3 regions of the Mycoplana sp. BE70 genome follow, and region 3 is predicted to be linked to each of the others. Evidence: predicted binding sites of a transcription regulator. Region 3 holds the regulator's gene; each other region holds the start of a gene.
What was found. Region 3 encodes LexA, which represses DNA repair genes until DNA is damaged. Its sites were predicted from a motif close to TGTTCNNNNTGTGTTCNG; they were not measured.
Positions count from the first base shown of each region.

Region 1 (8,141 bases), on a different contig from region 3:
GATTTTGGTGACAGGCACTGCCCTGCAACTCGTCTTGCAATGATAACTAATTGTTGCAGCGATCCCTGCGCTAGAAACTTTGAGAAACTCCAGTTTGGCGGGGCGAACGGCGAACTGGCGGCTGCAATGCAGTATTCGATCCAGGGGCTTAATCGCGAAGACCCAGCTCGCAAGGATCTACTGATGGATATTGGCACCGAGGAACTGAGCCACCTGGAAGTTGTCGGCACCCTGGCGCGCATGCATCTCAAGCCGTTAAAGAGCATCAGAGACGAAGCCGAAGGCGGCGGCGGTGTGAATCTTTTCAACTCCTTGGGAAACCCGTGGACAGCCGACTATCTTAAAATCACCGGCGAACTCGACGCCGATTTGCGCAGCAACATAGCAGCGGAAGCACGAGCAAGATCGTCTACGAGCGTCTGATCAATTTCTGCCACGACACCGGAAGCAAGGATGCACTGCAGTTTCTCATGACGCGCGAGATCGCACACATGCGGTCGTTCTCGCTCGCTCTGGAAAGCATGGGTAAGCCGCCCCTCAGCATCGGAAAAATTGCTCCGACATCCAAGCTCGCGGATCAGTTCTTCAACGATTCGACCGGAGAGGGTGACCACGGTGAAGTGGACATGCGTGGTCCCTGGAATGAAGGCGAGCCTTGGGAGTTTGTTGAGGCGTCTGCGTTCGATGGCTCGAAAAAGAACGGTGAATTGGCCACCATTCGCTCGAAGAGCGCACCCGAGGAGTGATCCGAGGCACTCGAGGAGGTGCTCGTTGATGAGCTTCGAGACCTGCTGCATGCAGAGAAACAGCTTCTCAAGGCGCTGCCAAAGATGGCGAAGGTTGCACGTTCGCAGCAGCTGGTGACCCTACTGGAAACCCATCTAGAGACTGATGTCCAGGTTGAACGCCTTGGTGAATGCCTCAAGGTCCTCGGTGCGCCTGCTCGTGCCAAACCCTGCCGGGCCATGGCTGGCCTGGTGGAGGAAGGCGAGGAGGTGATGACCGAAGGCAAGGAAAAAGAGGACGCCCCTGCGGATATCGCGCTGATCGGCGCAGCACTCCGCGTCGAGCACTATGAAATCGCGGCATACACAACAGCCCGAAATCTGGCCTTGCAGTTGTCGCAACCGCGCGTCGCCCAGCTGCTCACGCTTTCCATGGGCGAGGAGCAGAATGCAGGACAGCTTCTTGATCAGGTCGCGCAGCCGTTGATGTCGATGGCTCGTGAGAACTGCGAGGCTAGACGGAGCATTTGGCGACAGGGCGGCGGACCTGGCACATCTCTGGGTTCACATCGCCCCGCAAGGCAGCGTATCCAACTGCACTTGCCGCGGTTGGTTCCAAAGCCAGAGCCGCCCGCTGGCCGCTGCTTCCCCAAGTCGCCTGCCGGAAATCCTGCCAGTTCGCCCATGATGCCTATGGAAAGCCAGAGCAGGAGTACCACCGCCTGATGCTGAACCTCTTCTGAAGGGATCAGTGCCTGGCAGCTGGTCGCATTTGGTGGAAGATGCGTTATTTTTTCAATATTCGACCGACGGACGGTGTCATACTCGACGAGGAAGGCGGAGAATTCGCCGATCTCCACCAAGCTCACACGAGCGCACTCGCTGCAGTACGCGAGTTGGCGGCAGCCAAAATCAAATCTGGCGAAGCCATTCCTGACCAGCGCATGGAGGTTCGAGACGAAGACAACGCGTTGCGGGTGAAGCTCTCTTTTCATGAGGTGGTGCAGGCACTGCTGCTTAAACGCTGAGGGTTCGGACTGGTGTGAATCTCGCCCGCTGCAAAGCCATTCGGTCAAGGTCCGCAAACGGGCGCGTCATCTCGGACCCCAGAACGATATTGATCCCGCGTCGGAGATGCCATGAAGAAATTGCTCGAGATTTCGCTTGGAATCGTGACCAGCGTCGGTGGTTTTTTGGAGACAGGGTCGATTGCGACCTCCGCCCAGGCCGGGGCGGCCTACGGCTTCGCACTCATCTGGGCCGTTGTCCTCGGAACGGGATGTCTGATCGTTCTCGTGGAGATGTCCGGACGGTTCGCCATCGCTAGTCACTATACGATCGCTGATGGCATCCGGGACCGCTTCGGCTCCAATCTTTTTATCCTCATCTTCGTCGTGATTTCCATCGTGAATCTGATGGTGCTCGCCGCCGAAATCGGCGGTGTGGCGCTCGGCCTTCAGTTTCTGACCGGGTGGAGCTTTCAATGGTGGGCGTTGCCCGTCGCCTTCGCCGCCTGGCTGCTTTTGTGGCGCGGCACATTCGGAACGATCGAAAAGGGAGTATCGGCGCTCGGGCTGATCTCACTCTCGTTCGTCGTCGCCATGTGCGTCATGGGGCCGCCGTGGCGCGAAGTGGCGAGGGGCGCACTCCCGTCTCTTCCCGACAAGGACGGATCACATTACGCTTTCATCGCAGTCAGCATCCTCGGAGCGACGATCTCCAACTATCTGTTCTTCTTCTATTCGTCCGGGGCCATCGAAGAAAAGTGGGACAAATCGTATTTTGGAATCAACAGGATCACCGCGACGCTCGGCATGGCGTTTGGGGGCGCGCTCTCCGTCGCCATCATCGTCCTGGCTGCTATGGTCTACCCGCCCCGCGGCATCGAGGACATCGAAAGCTACGAACAGATCGCGATGATCCTGACCCCGGCCCTCGGCACCTGGGGCATCTACATCTTTTCCCTCTCGCTTCTGATCACCTGTTTTGGCGCGGCGCTGGAACTGAGCCTCGCCCAAGCCTATATCACCGCCCAGGGGTTTGGCTGGAACTGGTCCGAGGACGCAAAACCGAAAACCGATCCCGCCTTCAGCCTCGTCTACACGGTCGCCATCGTTATCGCCGTCATTCCCATTGCCGCCGGTCTCGATCCCCTGCGGGTCACCATCTTTTCCATGGCGGTCACCGCAATAAGCCTTCCTCTCGGCGTCATACCGTTTCTGTTCCTGATGAACGATAGGGCGTTCGTTGGCGACCATACCAATGGCTGGATAGGCAACGCGGTCGTCCTGTTCATCATTGGCCTGACCTTCGTGCTCGCGATCGTCACCGTACCGCTGCAAGTTTGGGGAGGCTGACGTGCACCTGGTGCGAGACGTTCTCGACAAGCAGCTCGTCGACAAGGCAAGGGTTCGCGTCGGAAGGGTCGACGGCATCGTTCTGCGCCTCGACGAGTTCGGGCGGCCGAAGGTTGACGCGGTCGAGCTCGGCACCTCGACGGTGGCCAGGCGGCTACTGATCGGCGTGGGCCTTCGCACACTCGCCCGCGAGCGGGGCGGCGGATATCGGCTCGTCTGGTCCCACGTCGCCGACGTCGGTGTCGACATAACCGTCGATGTCGAGCGCTCGGAACTGCCGTTGGAGCGTTGGCAGCAATGGCTCCGTCGACACGTTCTGCGCTGGATTCCGGGCGGGCTGTCATGAGCGAGCTGTTTCTCGAGGATTTGCTGGGCGTACGGGTGTTAGGGCCGGACAATGCAGTGGTCGGACGCATCGAGGAAGTCGTCGCGGAGGCGCAGAGCGGCGAACTCCTCATCGTCGAATATCACCTCGGGAGCTTTGCGCTTCTTGAGAGCCTGGCTTCGTCTTCACTCGCGCGCGCCGTCCTCGGAGCTGTCGGCCTGCGCTCAGGTGAAGTACTGGCTGTTCCCTGGGAGCAACTCGATCTTTCTAACGCAGATTCACCGAAATTGCTTTGTGACCCGCGGCGACTGGAGCCGCCTCGTCGCTCGTCTACAATCGGCTAGAATGGTCTTGATGTCAGTCCCCCCGTAATGTCCATCGCGATTCAGGCCACTCTAGTTTTTTTGTTCCCGGTCGCGACAAAAGCCTCGTAGGATCTAAGGTGGTCCGATTCGACCTGGAAAAACCCTGCGGCCCTCAGCGGACTGTCAACTTTCAGGAAATCGCAAAGGCGACCTGAATGCCGGCCTTGGCGGCGTGTTTCGGTCGTGGCTACTTCAGCGAAGCGGTGGGGACGACCAAAAACGGGCATCCTCGCTGCGCGCCGCCAAGCAGATCGTTGCGCGAGGGCGGCGTGGCCCGGATCGCGTCGTTTCTGACCCACCATGATACCCTTGTGACCCTTACCACCGTCGAGCCGGTCGTTGCCCAGCGCAGCGCGCGGGCGGTTTCGTTTTTAAGTCCGCAACGGTCGAGCGCGCCCAGCTGTTCATCCGAGGTTCAGGCCAGGTAGTTCAAGATGCAAGCCTAAGAGGATGCGTCGATGATGAAGCAGCTATTGTCCTCACTTGCAGCCGGAGTGCTGGCTGCATCTTTTGCCTTACCGCTAAACGCCGCGCCAACCCTCGTGCCGAATGCAGAGCAAGTGCGGACCGGCGATGTCGAGCAGGTCAGACACCGAAGCCATCGTCATTGGTATGGTGATCGTTACTGGAATCACCGCTACGCCTATGGTTCCTGCGGTTACTACCGCAGGTGTTACAACCGCTATCCCGGCTATTACCGCTATCCCGGCTATTACGGCTATCGTGATCCCTATTATCGCCGGTCAGGAGTGACAATCTATTTTGAGTTCTAGCCGGCGACGCACCCCGCTGAGTGACCCCCCGCCGCACTCATGTGCTTTGCCTATTGTCTTCGTCATGGTCCAGGCTTAAATCACGAACAAAGGCAGAACGGGAATAGGGCGGCGACATGAAGGCATCCGAAACGCCATGCCGCCCCTTTGACGCCGGACGGGGCGAGCAGCAACAGGTTTGATGAATTGACGAGACGAGCGGGCAGTGCTGATCTGCCATTGCATGGCGGCAGGGTCCCAAGGTGGCTTGGGGACCGAATGACCCGCATAGGCGCAGTCATTACTCAGGCGATCGTCCATCACTACGGGCGCGATGAATATCTGCGCAGGCTGGCCAATCCGTTCTGGTTTCAATCCTTCGGTGCGGTGATGGGGATGGACTGGCATTCGTCCGGTATCACGACCAGTGTCATCGGCGCGCTGAAGCGAGGTGTATCGCCGCTTTCCGGGGAACTGGGGATTCATGTCTGTGGCGGCCGCGGTGCTCAATCGCGAAGGACGCCGCAAGAGCTCATATCGATCGGCGACCGCGTAGGCCTTGACGGAGTTCAGCTTTCCACCACCAGCCGGCTCGTCGCTAAGGTGGATAGTGCGGCGGTCCAGGACGGATTCGATCTCTACTTGCACGGATTCGTTGTCGCGAATGACGGCAAATGGGTTGTCGTCCAACAAGGAATGAATGGCGAGAAGCGCCAGGCGCGGCGATATCATTGGCTGTCCGAAGGACTGGCCAGTTTCCTGGATTCACCGCATGCTGCCATCGAGGGCAAAAGCCAGGGACAGATTGTCAATTTGGCTGACGCACGCGCCAACCCGTCCCGCAAAGGACAACTCGACTTGCTCGCGTCGCTGGGACCGGACAAAATCGTTCGCGAACTTGCGCTGTTGGAGAGAGAACCGCCCAACACTGCAGAGGGGCAAGAGCAGTTCGAATTGCCGCATCTTGTAATGCCTTCTCACCATGACGTCCGCCCGGCTGACGTTAACATGCGTCGTCTTCATGGCAATCTGGCCGCCGCCGCCGATCGGGGTCCGGTGGATTTCGAGAATCTTCTGCTAACGCCGGGTGTTGGAGCAAGAACCGTGCAGGCACTGGCGATGGTGGCGGAAGTCGTCCATGGCGCTCCCTATCGTTTCTCCGACCCTGCCCGTTTTTCGCTCGCGCATGGGGGGAAAGATCGCCATCCATTTCCTGTCCCGCTGAAAGTTTACGACGAGACGATCGGCGTCATGAAATCTGCCGTACAGAAGGCCAGGCTGGGGCTGGACGAGGAACTGCAAGCGTTGAAACGGCTGGACGACCAGAGCCGGCGGCTCGAGCGGTACGCGACGGGCCCCGATCTAAAGGAAATCGTGGCCGGAGAATTCCAACGATCCAGTCAGTTCGGCGGCCGAAACGTGTTCGGCTGGGAACCACATTCTGCGTCAGAAGACCAAATCGAAAATGGATATCGACGCTGATGCATGCGGACTTCTTCCTGCGAGACGCGGTCGCGGTTGCTGCCGATCTTCTTGGTGCCCACCTGCTGGTTGACGGCGTCGGTGGCGTGATCGTCGAAACCGAAGCCTATCGACAGGACGACGAGGCATCTCACAGCTATCGGGGGCAAACGCTTGCCAACGCACCTATGTTTGGTGAGGCAGCCCGAGCCTACGTTTATCGGTCTTATGGACTGCACTGGTGCGTGAATTTTGTCTGCGAGAGGGGTAGCGCGGTCCTGGTTCGCGCGCTCGAGCCAACGCATGCGGTCGATGCGATGATGGCACGACGCGGGACGGATAACCCATACAAGCTATGCGCGGGGCCTGGAAATGTTTGCAAAGCGCTCAGCGTGACTGGCGAAATGAATGGACTTCCAATTCACGAACCACCCTTTTCGCTGGCACTTCCCATAGTTCCCACCCCGGTGGCCAGGGGCGTTCGGATTGGGATCACAAAAGCGGTTGAGCGACCTTGGCGATTTGCCGTGCAAGGCTCGCGCTACCTAAGCAAGCCCATTTAAAGTCCCAGGGTCGGCTCTCTTTGGCTACTTCTCGCGTTCAATCGGATCGAGATCGCTTCTCCTTCGAGCAGCGATCCGAACCGTCCCGCTTTAGGCCACTTTGATAAAGGCGGTCTCAGGCTGCGAGAACGCCCTGGCAAGGCGACCGAGGTGGGTTTCAGGACGAGCGCGCACCTCTTCCCGCGCACAGAACGGTAGGTCGGGGAAACCCGGCCTTTTCTGTTGTCTCCGGTTCCGGAACAGCGGTCGCGCATGTGCGTTTTCGCTTAAATTCGGGAGCTTGAAGGAAAAGCGCGACATGCCTCTGAAGTTGGATTGGCCGAAGGGTGTTGCGATCGACCTGAAGGGGGCCGGCGGCTTTGCAGTAGTCCGCAGCACGCACGAAGCGGCCGTCTATCTGACCAATTGCTGGCCGGGCCTGCCTTCAATCGGGCATTGGGTTTAGTCGGCAGAAACTTCGATGAGGAGATAGACGACGAAACCGTGCGCTTGGCGTTTGTGGCCACAGCCGAGGAGGCGGAAGTTTCGGTTCAACTCATTGAAGTAAGGGGCGGCTTGCAGACGCCCTCAACTGGAGGCACGGCGATGACGCCTGACAAGTTATACGCGGACCAAAAGCCCAAGGAGATTAACAGTACCGCGTGGGCAATTATCGCAGCCGAGACCGCTGCACGGCAGGAGAAAACCAAGAAACTCCGCGCCCGTTTGGCGCACCCCGTGCCTGGATCACCAAAAAGGAAGCCGGGAAAATGAGCGGGCGGAGGTTAATGATGCTGAAGAGGCCGCAGCTGCGCGCTTATTTGATTTCAGCCGAGGCGTCGCCTCCCTCCATGCCTACCGGGTCGATCCCAGTAAATCGCACCTCGCGCAGGAATACGCTACACTCTGCCTGGAGCTTGAAGAGGAGATCCAGAAGCGGCTCCTTGAGCCCTGAACCCGAGGCAGCTTTAGCCTTCGCCAATCGGCATGCCGTTCGGCTTTCTTGGATTTCCAGGCGGCGGCTCTGGCCTGTCCTTCAGCGCTTCGGAGATGTCGATCGGCTCGACAGGCTGGCCCGTTTCCATCCGCTGTGCCCTATCGGCGAGCGCACCGCTGAGATTGCGGAGTTCCTTTTCCTCCAACCGCTCGACGCCGACGAAGCAATTTTCCGCAGCTTTGCTGGTGAGGATCAGTTCGTCCAACTTTGCCTGCACGGCCTTGCCGTCGCGATTCTGTGTGTTCTGCAGGATGAACACCATTAGGAAGGTGATGATGGTGGTGGAGGTGTTTATCACCAGCTGCCAGGTTTCCGAGTAACCGAACATCGGCCCGGTAACCGCCCAGGCGACCACTCCGGCGAACGCGAGCATGAAGGTTACCGGCTTTCCGGAAAGATCCGAAACGCGGTTTGCAAAGGCGGTGAATAGGTGGCGAAGGCCCGGCATCGTCGTTCTCCTGCGTAATGCCGGAAGAACTTCGCATTTACCGAAAAGTTTCGCCGCGTCGACATCAGTCCTCAATTGCAAAGGCTAACAGGCATTCTGATATTTGGACACGGCATCATCCCGCGGCCTTTTTTGTTGCCGGCATGTACGGCCACTCAGCAGACGCTAC
Region 1 is NZ_JAVDTM010000017.1:38,943-47,083, forward strand. It holds gene J2Y48_RS23730 (hypothetical protein) at 1-43, shown strand, start outside; partial or broken gene J2Y48_RS23735 (DUF892 family protein) at 40-1,226, shown strand; gene J2Y48_RS23740 (DUF6894 family protein) at 1,508-1,753, shown strand; gene J2Y48_RS23745 (Nramp family divalent metal transporter) at 1,865-3,082, shown strand; gene J2Y48_RS23750 (hypothetical protein) at 3,084-3,428, shown strand; gene J2Y48_RS23755 (PRC-barrel domain containing protein) at 3,425-3,751, shown strand; gene J2Y48_RS23760 (hypothetical protein) at 4,234-4,545, shown strand; gene J2Y48_RS23765 (DUF763 domain-containing protein) at 4,732-6,006, shown strand; gene J2Y48_RS23770 (DNA-3-methyladenine glycosylase) at 6,006-6,548, shown strand; gene J2Y48_RS23775 (hypothetical protein) at 6,847-6,993, shown strand; gene J2Y48_RS23780 (low affinity iron permease family protein) at 7,496-7,972, opposite strand.
Region 1: the regulator LexA is predicted to act here: its motif matches at 4,628-4,645, upstream of J2Y48_RS23765 (DUF763 domain-containing protein).

Region 2 (8,141 bases), 120 kb from region 3:
ACGAATCGTTGCGCACCTCCAGCGCGTGCCGCAACGGCAAGCCGTCCCGCTTTTCCGGCAGGAGTTTCAGGAACGCCGCAAAATCCTCCGGATCGTATTTCTTGGTCGGCGCGAACTGCCAGAGGATCGGACCGAGATGCGGGCCGAGCTCGGTCAGGCCCTGCGTCAGGAAGCGCTCGATGGACTCGCCCGCTTCGGCCAGCACCTTGCGGTTAGTCGTGAAACGGCTTGCCTTGAGCGAGAAAACGAACCCCTCGGGCACTTCCGCGGCCCACTTGGCAAAGGTCTCCGGCTTCTGCGAGCTGTAGTAGGTCCCGTTGACCTCGATTGCGGTCAATTCGCGGCTGGCGAATTCAAGCTGGCGTTTCTTCGAGAGCTTGTCCGGATAGAACGTGCCCTCCCAGGGCTCGAAGGTCCAGCCGCCGATGCCGGTGCGGATGGTTCCGGATGTGCTCATGGACTGTGCTCCTCGACGGACAGGGTTGCGACGCCTCTCAAGCGGGCGCGATGAAGGGCTGCGAAATTTCCTGGAACACCGGCAGGGCCTCCATGCTCGCGCAATGTGCGGCGAGGGCCGGATAGGTGACCGGATCGACGAGGCCCGGATGCGCCTCGCTGACATGCCGCCAGGCACAGGCGACCGCGATGTCGGCGTGCGTGATCCGGTCGAACCAGTATTTCCCGAGCCGCTCGGCACGTTCCGCATCCAGGCTGGCAAGCACAGCGGCGATCTGCGCGCGGCAGCGCTCGACGAAATAGGCGGACGGCGCTTCGTGCAGGCGCAATTCGTAGAAGAGGCTGACGCCCTTGTCGGCAAGGCCGGTGGCGAACGTCATGACCCTCAGCGCCTGCCGGCGCTCTGGCTCGGGCTGCGGCAGCAGGCGCCTTTCCACCGGCACAAGGCCGTCCAGGTAATCGAGGATGGAATTGCTGTCGGCCGCGATGTCGCCGTCGTCCAGCACCAGCGTCGGCACCCGCATCAGCGGATTGAGCGCCTGCACCTTCTCGCCGTCGCTGAACACCGACCAGGGGCGATGTTCGAACGGCAGTTCGTAGAGTCGCAAGGCGATCGCGACGCGGCGGACATAGGAGGAGTCGTACTGGCCGATCAGGATCATAGAGCCTACTCCGCCGCCGCCTTGCGCATCGGCCGGCGCTCGAGCAGTTCCTTGAGGAACTGGCCCGTGTACGAACGCTCGACCTTGACCACGTCCTCCGGCGTGCCCTGGGCGATCACCTCGCCGCCGCCGTCGCCGCCCTCCGGACCGAAGTCGATGATCCAGTCGGCGGTCTTGATGACCTCCAGGTTATGCTCGATCACGACCACCGAGTTGCCCTGGTTCACCAGTTCATGCAGAACTTCAAGAAGCTTCGCTACGTCGTGGAAATGCAAGCCGGTCGTGGGCTCGTCGAGGATATAGAGCGTGCGGCCGGTCGAGCGCTTGGAGAGCTCCTTAGCGAGCTTGACGCGCTGCGCCTCGCCACCCGACAGGGTATTTGCCTGCTGGCCGACCTTGATATAGCCGAGGCCGACTTGGTTCAGCGTCACCAGCTTGTCGCGCACGGCAGGGACGGCGGCGAAGAACTCGACGCCTTCCTCCACCGTCATGTCGAGCACGTCGGCGATCGACTTGCCCTTGAAGTGCACATCGAGCGTTTCGCGGTTGTAGCGCTTGCCGTGGCAAACGTCACAGGTGACGTAGACGTCCGGCAGGAAGTGCATCTCGATCTTGATGACGCCGTCGCCCTGGCAGGCTTCGCAGCGCCCGCCCTTGACGTTGAAGGAGAACCGGCCGGGCTGGTAGCCGCGCGCCTTTGCCTCCGGCAGGCCCGCGAACCAGTCGCGGATCGGCGTGAAGGCGCCGGTATAGGTCGCCGGATTCGAGCGCGGCGTGCGGCCGATCGGCGATTGGTCGATGTCGATGACCTTGTCGATGTACTCGAAGCCGTCGATCCGATCATGCTCGGCCGCGATCTCGCGCGCACCCATGATCCGGCGCGCCGCCGACTTGTAGAGCGTCTCGATCAGGAAGGTCGACTTGCCGCCGCCCGAGACCCCGGTGACGGCGGTGAAAACGCCGAGCGGGATGGAAGCGGTGACGTTCTTCAGATTGTTCGCCCGGGCACCGACGACGGTGATTTCCTTCTTCTTTTTCGGTTTGCGGCGCTCGGCGGGAACCGCGACCGCAAGCTCACCCGATAGATACTTGCCCGTCAGCGATTTCGCGTTTGCCATGATGTCGGCCGGCGTTCCCTGCGCGATCACCTCGCCGCCATGGATGCCGGCGGCAGGGCCGATGTCGACGACATAGTCCGCCGTCAGGATCGCGTCCTCGTCGTGCTCGACGACGATCACCGTGTTGCCGATGTCGCGCAGGTGCCGCAGCGTGTCGAGCAGGCGGGCATTGTCGCGCTGGTGCAGACCGATCGACGGCTCGTCCAGCACGTAGAGCACGCCGGTCAGGCCCGAGCCGATCTGCGAGGCGAGGCGGATGCGCTGGCTCTCGCCGCCCGAAAGCGTGCCGGAATTGCGCGACAGGCTGAGATACTCGAGGCCGACGTCGTTCAGGAAGCGCAGGCGCTCGCGGATCTCCTTGAGGATGCGGACGGCAATCTCGTTCTGCTTGGCGTTCATGTGGGCGGGCAGCGTGTCGAACCAGTCGCGGGCGACGCGGATCGACATGTCCGTGACCTGACCGATGTGCAGCTTGTCGATCTTGACGGCGAGCGCCTCCGGCTTCAGGCGAAACCCGTCGCAGGCCGGGCAGCGGGCGGCGGACATGTAACGCTCGATCTCCTCGCGCGCCCAGGCCGAATCCGTCTCCTTCCAGCGCCGCTCGAGGTTCGGGACGATGCCCTCGAAGCTCTTCGTCGTCTTGTAGGACCGCGCGCCGTCCTGGTAGTGGAACTCGATCTTCTCGTCGGTTCCGTAGAGGATCGCCTTCTGGCCTTTTTCGGAAAGGTCCGACCAGCGGTTGGACAGCTTGAAGCCATAAGCCGCGCCCAGCGCCTCGAGCGTCTGGTTGTAATAGGGCGAGGACGACTTGGCCCACGGGGCGATTGCCCCATCGCGCAGCGTCCGCTGCGGCTCGGGTACGATCAGGTCCGGGTCGATCTTCTGCTGGCTGCCGAGGCCGTCGCAGGTCGGGCAGGCGCCGAACGGATTGTTGAACGAAAACAGCCGCGGCTCGATCTCGGGAATGGTGAAGCCGGAGACCGGGCAGGCGAATTTCTCCGAGAACAGCACCCGTTCATGCGTCTCGTTCAGCGACTTGTTGGCCGCACCGCCGGCCGCCGTGTCCTCGACCGGCAGCGGCTTGTCGGCGAACTCGGCGATCGCCAGCCCGTCGGCGAGCGTCAGGCAGGTCTCGAGACTGTCGGCGAGGCGGGCGGCGAGATCCGGGCGCACGACGACGCGGTCGACGACGACGTCGATGTCATGCTTGTACTTCTTGTCGAGCGCCGGGACGTCGGCGATCTCGTAGAACTGGCCATCCACCTTGACGCGCTGAAAGCCCTTCTTCATCAGCTCGGCGAGTTCCTTCTTGTACTCGCCCTTCCGGCCGCGCACGATCGGCGCCAGGATATAGAGACGCGTTCCTTCGCCGAAATCGATCACCCTGTCGACCATCTGGCTGACCGTCTGGCTCTCGATCGGCAGGCCCGTCGCCGGCGAATAGGGCACGCCGACACGCGCAAACAGCAACCGCATGTAGTCGTAGATCTCGGTGACCGTCCCCACCGTCGAGCGCGGGTTCTTCGAGGTTGTCTTCTGCTCGATCGAAATTGCCGGCGACAGCCCGTCGATCTGGTCGACGTCCGGTTTCTGCATCATCTCCAGGAACTGGCGCGCATAGGCCGACAGACTCTCGACGTAGCGGCGCTGACCCTCCGCATAGATCGTGTCGAAGGCGAGCGACGACTTGCCAGAGCCCGAAAGCCCGGTCATGACGATCAGCTTGTTGCGCGGCAGATCGAGGTCGATGCCCTTGAGATTGTGCTCGCGCGCGCCGCGAATGGAAATGGTCTTGAGTTCGCTCATGATGTCCAGCGCCAGATGTCAGGTCGGTGATTGTCGATCTCGAATGAAGTGGCTCTTCGGTAGCGCACCCTATGTAGGAACCGCAACCGGCCTGTCCATGCGCGTTGCGACCAAAACCCTGCCTCTTTCCGATTCGGTTGACAAGATAGTAGGGATTTTGTAGAACAAAAAAAGAACGAAATGCACGCGAATTTGATCTGTGGATTATCTGGCGCACGGGGCGGCGCGCCGGGCGCGTCGCCGTTAAGATAGCGGATCGAATTTACAGCCGGCATATGCCCGGCGCGACAACAAGGACTGAACGGATGGCAGGCAGCGTCAACAAGGTAATCCTGATCGGGAACGTCGGCGCGGACCCGGAAATCCGTCGCACTCAGGACGGGCGCCCGATCGCAAACCTGCGCATCGCGACCTCGGAGAGCTGGCGCGACCGCAATTCCGGCGAGCGCCGCGAGAAGACCGAATGGCACACCGTCGTCGTCTTCAACGAGGGGCTGTGTAAGGTCGTCGAGCAATATGTGAAGAAGGGCGCCAAGCTCTACATCGAAGGCGCGCTGCAGACCCGCAAGTGGCAGGACCAGAACGGCAACGACCGCTATTCGACGGAAGTGGTGCTGCAGGGCTTCAACTCGACCCTGACGATGCTCGACGGACGCGGCGAGGGTGGCGGTGACCGTCGTGGCGGTGGCTCCGACTTCGGCGGCGCCGGCAACTATGGCGGCGGCGCACCAAGCTATGACGACTACGGCTCGCAGCCGTCGTCGTCGGGTGGCGCAAGCCGCGGCGGCGCATCGTCGAACTTCTCGCGCGACATGGACGACGATATCCCGTTCTAGAGAGGAGTGGGAGACGTTTCGTAAACTATGACGTTGAACTCCTTGTTAATAAACATCTTTCTAGTTGAAACTCCGTTTTCTGCCGGTCAGTGATTTTCCGGTGGGAGCGGAGTTCATGGCGCTGGAAGACGAAACTGTTCGAGCGTCACGGCGTCTGGCTCTTTCGTCGTCTGCGCTCGCGATCAATCCAGCGGGAAGTGCGAGGCTGACCTTGCGCTCCTACAGGAGCGCAATCTGCTACCGATGGCCTGGTCACCGCTCGGCGGCGGCTCGCTCTTCATCGCCCGCGAGCAAGAGGTGGATATCACGAGCGTCGCGGTTGCCTGGCTGCTGGCCCATCCGGCCCGCATCCTTCCGGTGCTCGGCACCAACAATCTCGACCGCATCAGAAAAATCGGCGACGCGGCCAAGGTGAGGAAAGACCGTCAGACGTGGTTCGAACTTTACACCACAGCTAGCGGAAAGCCGGTGCCGTGATCGCAGCTGCCTAATTGCACCTTCACCGCTATTCCGACCATTGGCGGAAGTTAGCGTTCCTGAACGAATCTAACCAGAACTCCAGCGCTCTCATCGAACATGGGGAGGCTTCCTCAGGCCGCTAGCTGGTTCGGAACCGGCTGCCGAGTTGCAACGGCTGGTTCTGCAGGGACGTCTAACCATCCGCGGATCGTGTCGGTCCATCATTCCGGTCGAGCTTGCTGATAGGGTCCGACTGCGGCCATCGGACCAGTGCTTCGCGACCGGCGTCCGTAACGCCGTAGACGCCCCTGTCAAGCCGCTCAAACCAGCCGTATACATTGGAAAGCAGGATCTTCCCTGCCTCCGGTATGCCTGCTCTTAGATCGCGAACACGCAACGGCCCGGCAACCAGAGCTGCCGCACAGCCAAGTGCCTGCTGGCGATAGGCGGTCATGACTGGTGCGCGCGTGCTGCCGCCAAGTGCGGGATCACCGCGTCGGTTCTGGTGCTCGCGCACGAGCCTCGAACGCCGTTTCGGATTGGTGCGCGGCATTGGTGTCACCGACCCAACGATGACGCTGACGGCGCCGGCATCGGAAACGCCGAGCATGCCAATGCCGAGCCGGCGGCAGAGATCGCGGTAGCGTCTGTCGGCTTCCCGTCCTCTGCCCTTGGCCGAAACTCTGGCGGCGATCCAAACCTCGTCTGCAATGGCGGCCCGGTCAACGGCCTGCAGGATCAGTTCCAGATTGAAGGTCAGCTTCAGTTCACAGATCACGACGACGGACGGGTCGTTCTCGCTGAGGCCGACAACATCGCAGCCGCCAACTTCGCCTTTGACGACGTAACCTGCCTCTTCGAGAAATCTTTTTACGGGAAGATAAAGGGACGTTTCCATTGCTGCCGACCGAAAAGAGAATCGTTCCGCAAGCTACCTTGTTAGCCGACGCGGGTCACCGCAGGGCGTCACCAGAGCAGCTATACAGCACGCGCCAACAGCGGACATTGCCCGCTGTTTGCCGGATGCGTAGAAGGCAGCCATGTCAACGTGGATGATCTTGCGGGTCGGTGGCTAGCTCAGAGCGTCGCGAATTGCGTGGACAGCGGCGAGCGTTGTCCGCGTCCGTTCCACACTGAGAAACTCCGGCCAGCTTGAGAGGATAACAGTGGCGAACTCGCTGTCTGGATCGATGTAGATCAGTTGGCCGAAAACCCCCCGCGCCATGTAGGCGCGCCGCTCCTGGTCCTCGATCCAGAATTGGTTGTGATACCTTCCACGGGGCAGCGTCTCGCTGTAATTGTCTCCGAGCGGGTTGGACTTTCCGTATCGAATTTCTTCGATCCAGCGTGAAGGCACAACCTGGCGACCGCCGATGCTACCCTGTCCGAGGTGCAACAACGCGAAGCGCGCATAGTCTCGCAACGTAGCGTTAAATCCGCCGTCGCCAAGGGCGTAGCCAGCGGGATCGACGGTAAAGTAGGCATCTTCCTCCGCGCCCATCGGCGACCACAGTTCGCGGCTGACGAGTTCGGACAGCGTCAGTCCGCTGACCGCCTGGAGAGCGAAGGCAAGCACGTCCGTTTCGATCGAGCGATAGCGAAACGATGCCCCGTGCGGGCATTCAGCGTCCTTCAGGGTCAGGATCAACTCCCAAACCGTCTTCGGCCAGCTTGGCTGGTGTCCGCCCTTCCAGCCGCTGGCGACGTCCAACTGCGCCATGTGTGAATCCAGCGCAGTGTAGGTTTCGTCGAACACCACTCCACTGGTCATATCCAGAACATGTTGAACGGCAGTACCCCGGTATGCTGTGATCTCGAGATCGGGAAGGTACTGCGTGAGGGGTGCAGCCGGATCCAGATCTCCGCGCTCAATCAGAATGCCAGCGACTGTTCCGACGATGGATTTGGCTACAGATTGCGAGAGGTGCGGCGTCCTGGCGGTCATGCCGTTGAGATAGCGCTCCGCTACAACTTTCCCGCGATGCAGAACGAGAAGTGCGTCAGTGTACTGCGCTTCCATAAAGCTCGCGAGCGTTTGGCTTGTGCCGTCCAGCCTGAGCTCCAATTCATCAATATCCTGATGCGCGCTGGGTAGCGTTGTCGGCTCGCCCTGGCCGCGCCACACCTGCGCTGTGGGAACCATCGAGCGGACGTTCTGAAACGTCCAGCGGTTCCACGGTGCACGATCCCAGTCGGCTCGTGGGACAAGAGCAGCGCCTGGCTGGGTCGGAGTGCGGAAGGCCATCGCGGATTCAAAATTCATCTCGGCTTTCTTTCACAATGCTTTGAGAGTTCTAATCTTTGCGGCGCAAATAGGAGCCGCCAACGAACTCGCCGAACAAATTGCCCATTTCGCTCATCGTCGCGAAGTTGCGCTTCGCCTTGGGTCCCAGCTTTATCGCCACCGAGTCGATCATGAGGTTGAGAATAACGCCGAGGCTGGCTGTGGAATCCCAGAAGGTCTTCACATGCGTGTGCCCCTCGAAGACGAGTGGCGTGTAGTTGAAGCCCCAATGACTGTAGCGGTCAGTGACAATGATTAGAGGTATCTCAAGCGCCTTGAGCTGGTCTGCCAGCTTTATGCCGCGGGCGGCATAGGCGGCAGTATCGATCAGGACGACCACGCTCTGTTTTGGATCGGCGGACAGCACCTCGCCAAAGGTGCCGGTCGTATTGTCTACGAAGAATACGCTGGGGCGTGCCCATAACAGGCGGCTGGAAAAATCCATTGCCAGCCCTTTAGAGGCTTGAAATCCAACGGCATAGACGTTGCGGGCCTTGGCAAGCAGCGTTGTAGCCTCGTC
Region 2 is NZ_JAVDTM010000009.1:24,182-32,322, reverse strand. It holds gene J2Y48_RS17195 (DUF72 domain-containing protein) at 1-457, opposite strand, end outside; gene J2Y48_RS17190 (glutathione S-transferase family protein) at 495-1,118, opposite strand; gene uvrA (excinuclease ABC subunit UvrA) at 1,124-4,042, opposite strand; gene J2Y48_RS17180 (single-stranded DNA-binding protein) at 4,348-4,878, shown strand; partial or broken gene J2Y48_RS17175 (aldo/keto reductase) at 5,086-5,355, shown strand; gene J2Y48_RS17170 (DUF2161 domain-containing phosphodiesterase) at 5,531-6,235, opposite strand; gene J2Y48_RS17165 (serine hydrolase) at 6,410-7,600, opposite strand; gene J2Y48_RS17160 (MurR/RpiR family transcriptional regulator) at 7,632-8,141, opposite strand, start outside.
Region 2: the regulator LexA is predicted to act here: its motif matches at 4,203-4,220, upstream of uvrA (excinuclease ABC subunit UvrA).

Region 3 (8,141 bases):
CAGGTAGCACGCTTCCAGAAAATCGCCGTGCTCCGCCAGTTGCTCGATCGGATAGCCGCGATGCAGGAGAACGCCTTCGTCACCGTCGATGTAGGTGATTCTGGACTCGCACGAGGCCGTCGAGGTGAAGCCCGGGTCATAGGTGAAAGTGCCGGTCTGCTTGTAGAGCGTGCCGATGTCGATCACCGACGGACCGATTGATCCGGATCGCAATGGCAACTCCACCTTCTTGTCACTGACAGTGACTTCCGCGCTCTTTCCCGTCATGAGGATCTCCATCTGCTGGTGTGGCACAGGCAGTGCCGATCGTGGGCGTGCCGCTTTGCTAGCCCAAATTGCCTCACGTGCCAAGCAAGACGAAGGCTGCATTTGTGCAATGCAAAAACAAACATTCCGGCATCGCAATATCTACTCTTCCTCGCCAGTTGCAAGCAACTTATGGGCGAGATTCGAGAATTGTGGAGGGGGCATTCTTTCTCGGAGATCAAGCGCATTGGCGCCGAATTGGCAATTGCAAATCAAAATCTGAAGTTGCATTATGCTGCTGGTTGTGGCTGGGGCGGAGGCCATGGGGGAGGGAAACGCTACCAAAGTCGCAGTCCCGGCCGCCAGCGCGGTCCGGACCCCGCAGGACCGGCAGACGGCGAGCCAGCCGGTCGTAATCGCGAGCGGCCGAACGGTCGTGCTTGCGGGGCGGCGGGGTGGTGCAAAGCGCTGGTTTGCTGGCGCCCTGTCGTCGGGGTTGGCAGCCTGGAAGCGGGAGCGAGACCATGGCAGCGTCTTTCTGTTCGTTCCCGTATTCATCGGCACAGGGGCATGGTCCTGGTACGCGCTCGCCCGCGATCCGCCGCTGGTGCCGCTGCTGATCGTACTGCTTGGATTCGGGCTGATCGCGGTGTTCCTGCGGCATCGCCAGACCCTCCTGTCCTTTGTCACGCGCGCGGCATTCCTGCTGCTGCTCGGAATGGCGCTGTCCGCGATCGAAAGCTGGCGGCTTTCCACCGTCATGCTCGATCAACCGGTGACGACGACGATTACAGGAAGGGTGCTGTCTCGCGAAGCCGATGACCGCGGCCGCCTGCGGTACCGGGTGGCGCTGCTGTCGACCGACGGCCCGACATTGCGGCGTCCGCCCAACCACGTCAGTCTCCTTGCGCGCAGTCCCCATCCGCCGCTGCCGATCGGCAGCGGGATCGTCGGACGCGCGCGCCTGAATCCGCCGTCCGGACCGGCGTTGCCGGGTCTCAACGACTTTGCCTTCGACGCCTATTTCGCCGGAACCGGGGCTATCGGATACTTTTACGGCAAACCGGCGGCGACGGAGTTGAACCTGCCGGCGCGAATTGAAACCGCATACGGTGCAGCAAGCCGAATGGTGGCCGAATGGCGGAGTGCCATCACGCAACACATTCGCGGCCGCATCGGCGGCGATGCCGGCGCAATTTCGGCCGCCTTGATCACGGCCGAACAGCGCGGCATCAGCCCGAAAACGGTGGAGGCCTTGCGACAATCGGGCCTCGCGCACGTTCTGGCGATTTCAGGGCTCAACATGGCACTTGCGGCGGGCACCTTTCTGGTCGGCGCCCGACTGCTGCTGGCGCTGGTTCCGGGCGCAGCCGAACAGTTCCCGATCAAAAAAATCGCAGCCATCGGCGGGTTGATCACGGTCACCCTTTATATCCTGATCTCCGGCGGGGCGGTGTCGGCGATTCGCTCGTGGCTGATGATCGTCGTCATGCTGTTCGCTGTCCTGTTCGACCGCACCGCCATCAGCCTGCGCAATGTCGCGCTCTCGGCACTGATCATTCTGGCGGTGACGCCTTCCGCGGTCACTGGTCCCGGCTTCCAGATGTCCTATGCGGCAACCCTCGGTCTGGTTGCGGGCTATGCTGCCTGGCGTGATTGGTCCGTACGGCGCTCCAGGTGGATCGGTGATCGGTCACGGATCCTTTCGGTTGCATCTGCGTTTGCCGGTGGGATTCTGCTGTCGTCCCTGATCGGCGGGGTCGCAACGCTCGTCTACTCCATCGGACATTTTCATCGCATCCCGGCCTATGGCCTTGCCGGAAACCTTCTTGCGATGCCGATCATTTCGTTCATCGTCATGCCGATGGCCGTCATCGCCATGCTGCTCATGCCGCTCGGACTGGACGGCATTCCGCTGGCGATCATGGGACGGGGCGTCGACTGGATCATCGCCATGGCCAATTGGGTTGCCGGCTGGGGCGGAGAGGTGGTCACCGGCAGATTGCCCCCCGCTGGCATTCGCGCTCATTGCTGCAGGTGGCGGGTTCATCTGCCTGCTTCGCACCCGTCTCGCGCTCATCGGCCTTCTACCACTCGTCTTCGGTGTGGCCATTGTGGCCGTCCGTCCATCGGATGCGCCGCCCGAGCTTCTCGTATCGGAGGACGGCCGGCTGGTGGCGCTCGTCACGCGGGGGAGGCCGCCACGAATCGGTCGAAACCGCCCGATTTCATCTACGATCAATGGCGTCGCGCCCTTCGCATCGAAAGCCATCGTTCGCCATTGTACCTGACCGATGAAGATGCCGCGCAACGGGCGCCCGCGGTCGGAGGTGCCGCGGGTATCGATCGCGCGCAGGACTCTGCGGACCGAGCAGCACCAGTAGCGAGCCTGGATGCGCGACAGCGCAGGAGCGCGGAACGGGAGCTTGACCCTGCTGCGATGGCGCGTGCGCGCGATGACATGCGTACAGCGTTCGCCACAGCCGCCAACGAAAAGCGATTCGTCTGCCGCCGCAGGGCGTGGTGCGCCGGTGCTGCGCCGGCCGGTTGGCGTGTCCTCGCGGTCGAGGACCCGGCCTTTCTCGGAACGGCCTGCGACAGTGCCGATCTCGTGGTCGTGCCACGAGACCTTCGAATGGAAACCTGCCGTTCCGGGGCCCAACTCGTTTCGGCGCGCAGCCTGCGCCGCACCGGCGCCCTTGAAATAACGCCGCAGACATTCGATCCGACTGGCCGCGCAAGTTACAGCGTCCGCAACGCGGTCACGACACTTCACCGCCCCTGGAGCCGGCACCGCCTGTACGACTGGCGGACAAACACATATCTCGACCTAGAAGACGCGGTCAGTGATAACGGCGGATGAGGCCGACCAGTTTGCCTTGAATCTTCACTCGGTCGGGGCCGAAGATGCGGGTCTCGTAGGCGGGATTGGCGGCTTCCAAGGCGATGGAGGCGCCCTTGCGGCGGAAGCGCTTCAGCGTCGCCTCCTCGTCGTCGACGAGAGCCACGACGATCTCTCCCGGGTTGGCGGAGTTGGTGTTGCGGATGATGACGGTATCTCCGTCGAGGATCCCGGCCTCGATCATCGAGTCGCCCTTGACTTCAAGCGCATAATGCTCGCCAGCGCCGAGCATCTCCATGGGAACCGCGATGTCATGGGTGTTGTTCTGGATAGCCGAGATCGGCACGCCGGCGGCGATGCGCCCCATGACCGGAACCGAAGCCGACCCGTCCGCGGCCGCGGGCTTGGCCGGGGAGGGCGCCGTCGCCGGCTTGCCAAGGCTTCCTTCGATGACGGACGGGGAAAAGCCGCGCCGCGCCTTCAGGCTCGGCGAATAGGCCTCGGGCAGCTTGATCACCTCGAGCGCGCGTGCCCGATTGGGCAGCCGGCGGATAAAGCCGCGCTCCTCGAGGGCTGTGATCAACCGGTGAATGCCCGACTTCGAGGCGAGATCGAGCGCATCCTTCATCTCGTCGAATGACGGCGGAATGCCGGTCTCCTTCATCCGCTCGTGGATGAACAGGAGCAGTTCCTGTTGTTTGCGGGTCAGCATGGCTCGTCACCCAGAATCGTGAAACAAATCCAGAACAGACACTATCTGTTCCATATGTGTTCCGCAAGGGGGCAAATTTCAATCAAGGGTGCAGGCGCTCGTTCGAGATTTCCAACCGTGATCCCGGCGGGAACTTCCATTATTCGGGAAAAGACCTCGTGAAGGACAAGGTCTTTTCCAGTTCAACAGCGACAGGGCCGGTGAGGCTGTTATGGGCACGCGGCGACGTAGCGGCGGCCGTAACGGTCGCGGTAGTAGCAACGACCAGGCTGTCCGGCCACATGGCCGATGACGGCGCCGGAAACACCGCCGATGGCGGCTCCGACGGCGGCGCCGCGGACGTCATTGGTGATGGCGCCGCCGATCACGGCGCCGGTGGCTGCGCCGATGCCGGCGCCCCTCTCGGTTGGCGTGCAGCCGACCGCTGCGAGCCCGGCCAGAACGAGCACTAGGGAAATCTTGGTCATGTCCATTCCTTCCTCTCTCGTTGATTTTCTTGCCTGTCGTAGTCTTGTCCATCCGAACGAACGGTCAAGTGTAATCCGGTTTTTCGGCCAGGTACAACCGCTCGTGGCGCGGCGGCCCAGGCAGGCTATTGGTGCTGTCTCTTCTCAACCGGCGGCCGGCAAGTACGGGGCAAAAAGCCCGCTTTTCCGATTTTGTGCTGACACTACGATTGTTGATCGGCGTTATAGTTCCCGCGGTGAGCTAGTATCCGCTGCCATTCCGGTCAGGCGGCTCAAGTCCTGTCGCGGCGGTCCAAAGCGGCAACAGCTTCATCATTCACGGTACTGGACAGGAGCACGGCGATCCAGCGGGTCGCCGGCACCTGTGCTGCGTATTCGATGAGGCAAATCAGGATGGGAACGCCAATGAAGGCACCCGGAAGACCCCACATGAAACTCCAAAAGAACACGGAGAAAATCACGGCGAACGGTGAAATCGCGAGCGAAGCACCGGTCAGCCGTGGCTCCAGGTAGCTGCCGATGACAAATTGGATAAGGTTCAGTCCGACGAAGACGAACACTGCGGATTGCCACGAATCGAACTGGGCAATCGCAAACATGGTGGGGAAGACCGTCGCCACGAATGGCCCGAGGAAAGGAATGTAATTGAGGGCGAACGCGATCGCTCCCCAGGCCGCAGCCAACTCAAGACCAACGAACCGGGCGAATATCCAAACGACCAACCCCGTCAGGATACTGGCAAACGTACGCACGGCCATGAAGCGTCGAAGCTTGGCACCGATCCTTCTGTTCGCCGCCAGAATCCGCGCACCGTGCGGTTGGACGCTCGGCAACAGCAGGCGTCGCTTGACGTCCTCCACTTCCAGAAGGCCGAGCATGACGGATATGAAGATCACCAGCGTGAAACCGGCGAAACTGTTCATGCGTCCGGCGACCCCTTGCAGCAATCCGACGAGCGCGCCGACGTTGAACCGCTCTGCCAACGGGCCGGCGACCGCCACACCATGCTCTTCCAGCCATTGGGCCCAATCAAGGTAGATCGTCTGAAAACGGCCGGCGTTGAGGAACAGCCAATGCCCGAGGACACCCAGCCCCCAGGCAATCGATGACCCCACGGAGACCACTGCGATGATCGTCACGGTCAGCGCTATGAGCAGCGCAAGCAGCCGCGGCATCACCGTCTGGAGGGCGGCCTGGACCGGCCATATCAACGCGATGACCAGCATGGAAAACGCGAACGGAACGAAGACCGATTGTGCGGCGTGCAGCAGCGCAAGAACGAGTATGCCGGCGGTTATCAGTCCGGTCATTTGTCCTTGTTCCGCTTTAACCATCCACAGTTCCCGATCTTGGTCGGCAAGACTTTACGCGGGGTCCGATGCGGACCGCAAGACCTCGTTCAGTACCCCCCTCGATCTGCCAGGTCAGCCGGCCGACACGCTAGTGTGCGCTATAGGCACCGTCCACGAGATGATAGCTGCCCGTGATGAAGCTCGCCTCGTCCGAAAGCAGGAAGCAGACCAGTGCGGCGACTTCCTCCGGGCGCCCTCGTCGCCCCATCGGCTGCAGCGACTCCATCCGACGGCTGCTCGCCAGTTGCGGGTGCCCCGTCAGGAGCGGGGTTTCGATCCAGCCGGGACCGACGGCGTTGATGCGGATACCGAACTTGGCATACTCGATTGCCGCGACCTTGGTCAGTCCCGTTACGCCGTGCTTTGCCGCGGTATAGGCAACCGTAAATGGCAGCCCGACGCAACCGAGCACGGAGGAGACATTGACAATCGCGCCGCCACCGGATGCCATCATGGCGGAAATCTGATGCTTCATGCCGTAGAAGACACCGTTCAGGTTGACGTCCATCACCTTCTGCCAGCCGTCTATGGGATAGTCCCCACTGGGGAGCCGCGGCCCGTGGATGCCGGCATTGTTAACCGCCAGATGCAAGCCGCCGCATCTTTCCACCGTCGTTTCGACCAGCCTCCTGACCGCTTCTGCGTCGGTGACGTCCACCGCGAACGCATGGGCCTTGTCTCCGTGCGCACCACGAATCTCGGCGGCAATGCCCTCTGCGGCGTCACGGTCGACGTCAGCAAGGACAACCTCGGCGCCGTCGGCGGCCAGGCGCCGCGATATGGCGGCGCCTATTCCCGAGCCACCGCCCGTCACGATCGCGACTTTTCCGTCGAAGGCAAACGCCATCGCATTTCATCCCTGTTGACTGCCACGGCCAGTCGAACAGAGGCCGCCCTTCGACGCAAGGGGATTCGTCGGAAGCGGAGTCGACATGGTTAGTCGGCACATTTTTTCTTCCGGCTTCAATCAAAGGGAGAGACTTGGCCGGAGCGCGCCGCAATGGTATGCCTAAAAAAGGCAGGGGTTCGTCTGATCGCTAGCAGGTGCAAATGGACAGGAACTTCATGACGCGTCGGGGATTCGTGTTCCTGGGGCTGGGTTTGCTGGCTTCTGGATGCAGTTCGACCTTCGGGTCGGCGGGATATCCCTCCATGTCGACCTATCGCGTAGCCTCCCAATACCGGCGTCGTCAGGTCGCGTATGATGGAAACGAGGCGCCTGGCACAATTGTCGTCAACACCTACGAACGGTACCTTTATCTCGTCGAGGGCGGTGGCCGTGCGATCCGCTACGGCGTTGCCGTCGGCGAAGAGGGCCTGACGTTCAGGGGGGAGGCGACCGTGGGTCGCAAGGCGGAATGGCCATCCTGGAGGCCGACGGACGACATGATTCGGCGCAAACCGCGGCTGGCGCAGTATGCGGGCGGCGTGGAAGGCGGACCGCACAACCCCCTTGGAGCGGCCGCGCTCTATCTCTACCAGGGCAAACAGGACACCATGTACCGGCTGCATGGAACAAATGAGCCGTGGTCGATCGGACATGCGGTCTCGAACGGATGCGTGCGCCTGACGAATGAGGATATCGTCGATCTCTACAGCCGCGCGCCCGTGGGAACGCGAGTGAAGGTCATTTGACAATACATCCGGAAGGAATAGGCCCAGGTCCATGTGCTTCCTGTGTTTCAGGCCATAAAGTCCAAGCCTTCCACCAGTTTTGCGCCACGGTTATTCCGACTTGGCGCTGTCATGCAGGCACTTATGGGGCCCCTTGTTGATGGGGCGCACGGTCTACTGAACAATCGGAAGCGACGGTCCTTTCGCCAAGAGCCGCCGCAGGAAGCGGAATCGCAGCCTGCAAGAGCGCGCAGGTTAGTCATTGATCACGGCTTGAAACAATTCGTTGATAAATCTGATCTTGCCAGCTCTTTGCCGTGATTAACTTTGTGTCCATTACGCACTATGCCTTTGTTGCTTTTGAGGTTATTAGTAGTAGCGTTGCCTTCTAAAACCTATTCCGTTCCAAGGAAAGGACATGTTGATGAGCAGACTTCTAATCGTGACAGTAGCAGTACTTTCCGTTGTCAGTCTCAGTGCCTGCGGCACAGTCGGCAAAGGCAAGGGCAAAGCCCCGCCACCGGTCGAACAGCCGGCACCCGTATATAAGTGACAACCAGCCTTGGATCGGGGAAGTGCCTGGCGGCACTTCCCCTTTCTGTGCGCTCTCTCCGGCAAAGACGCTAACGGCTGTTGCCGATAGCAGGCGAGGGTGCTTTCCGGCCAAATTTAGGCTACCCTGACCGTGGCACCGGTAAATGGAGCGTGTTCTATGACGCTGGGAAAGAGCCATGCATCGCTTATAGCCGCCTTCGCGCTTGTGCTTGCATCCTGCCAATCCGAGGACAAGCCACCGCAACCCCGTTACGTTTCGGACTACCGCGGCTATACCGGGGCACCCGAGGGGGCAACGCAACGCAGCGAGAAGCTCTATTTTATCGAATTCCGCTCGCGCTACGCCCTAAGCT
Region 3 is NZ_JAVDTM010000009.1:144,426-152,566, reverse strand. It holds gene gltA (citrate synthase) at 1-267, opposite strand, end outside; gene J2Y48_RS17750 (ComEC/Rec2 family competence protein) at 539-3,109, shown strand; gene lexA (transcriptional repressor LexA) at 3,090-3,800, opposite strand; gene J2Y48_RS17740 (YMGG-like glycine zipper-containing protein) at 4,010-4,267, opposite strand; gene J2Y48_RS17735 (AI-2E family transporter) at 4,540-5,577, opposite strand; gene J2Y48_RS17730 (SDR family NAD(P)-dependent oxidoreductase) at 5,708-6,466, opposite strand; gene J2Y48_RS17725 (L,D-transpeptidase) at 6,670-7,254, shown strand; gene J2Y48_RS17720 (ABC transporter) at 7,658-7,786, shown strand; gene J2Y48_RS17715 (hypothetical protein) at 7,946-8,141, shown strand, end outside.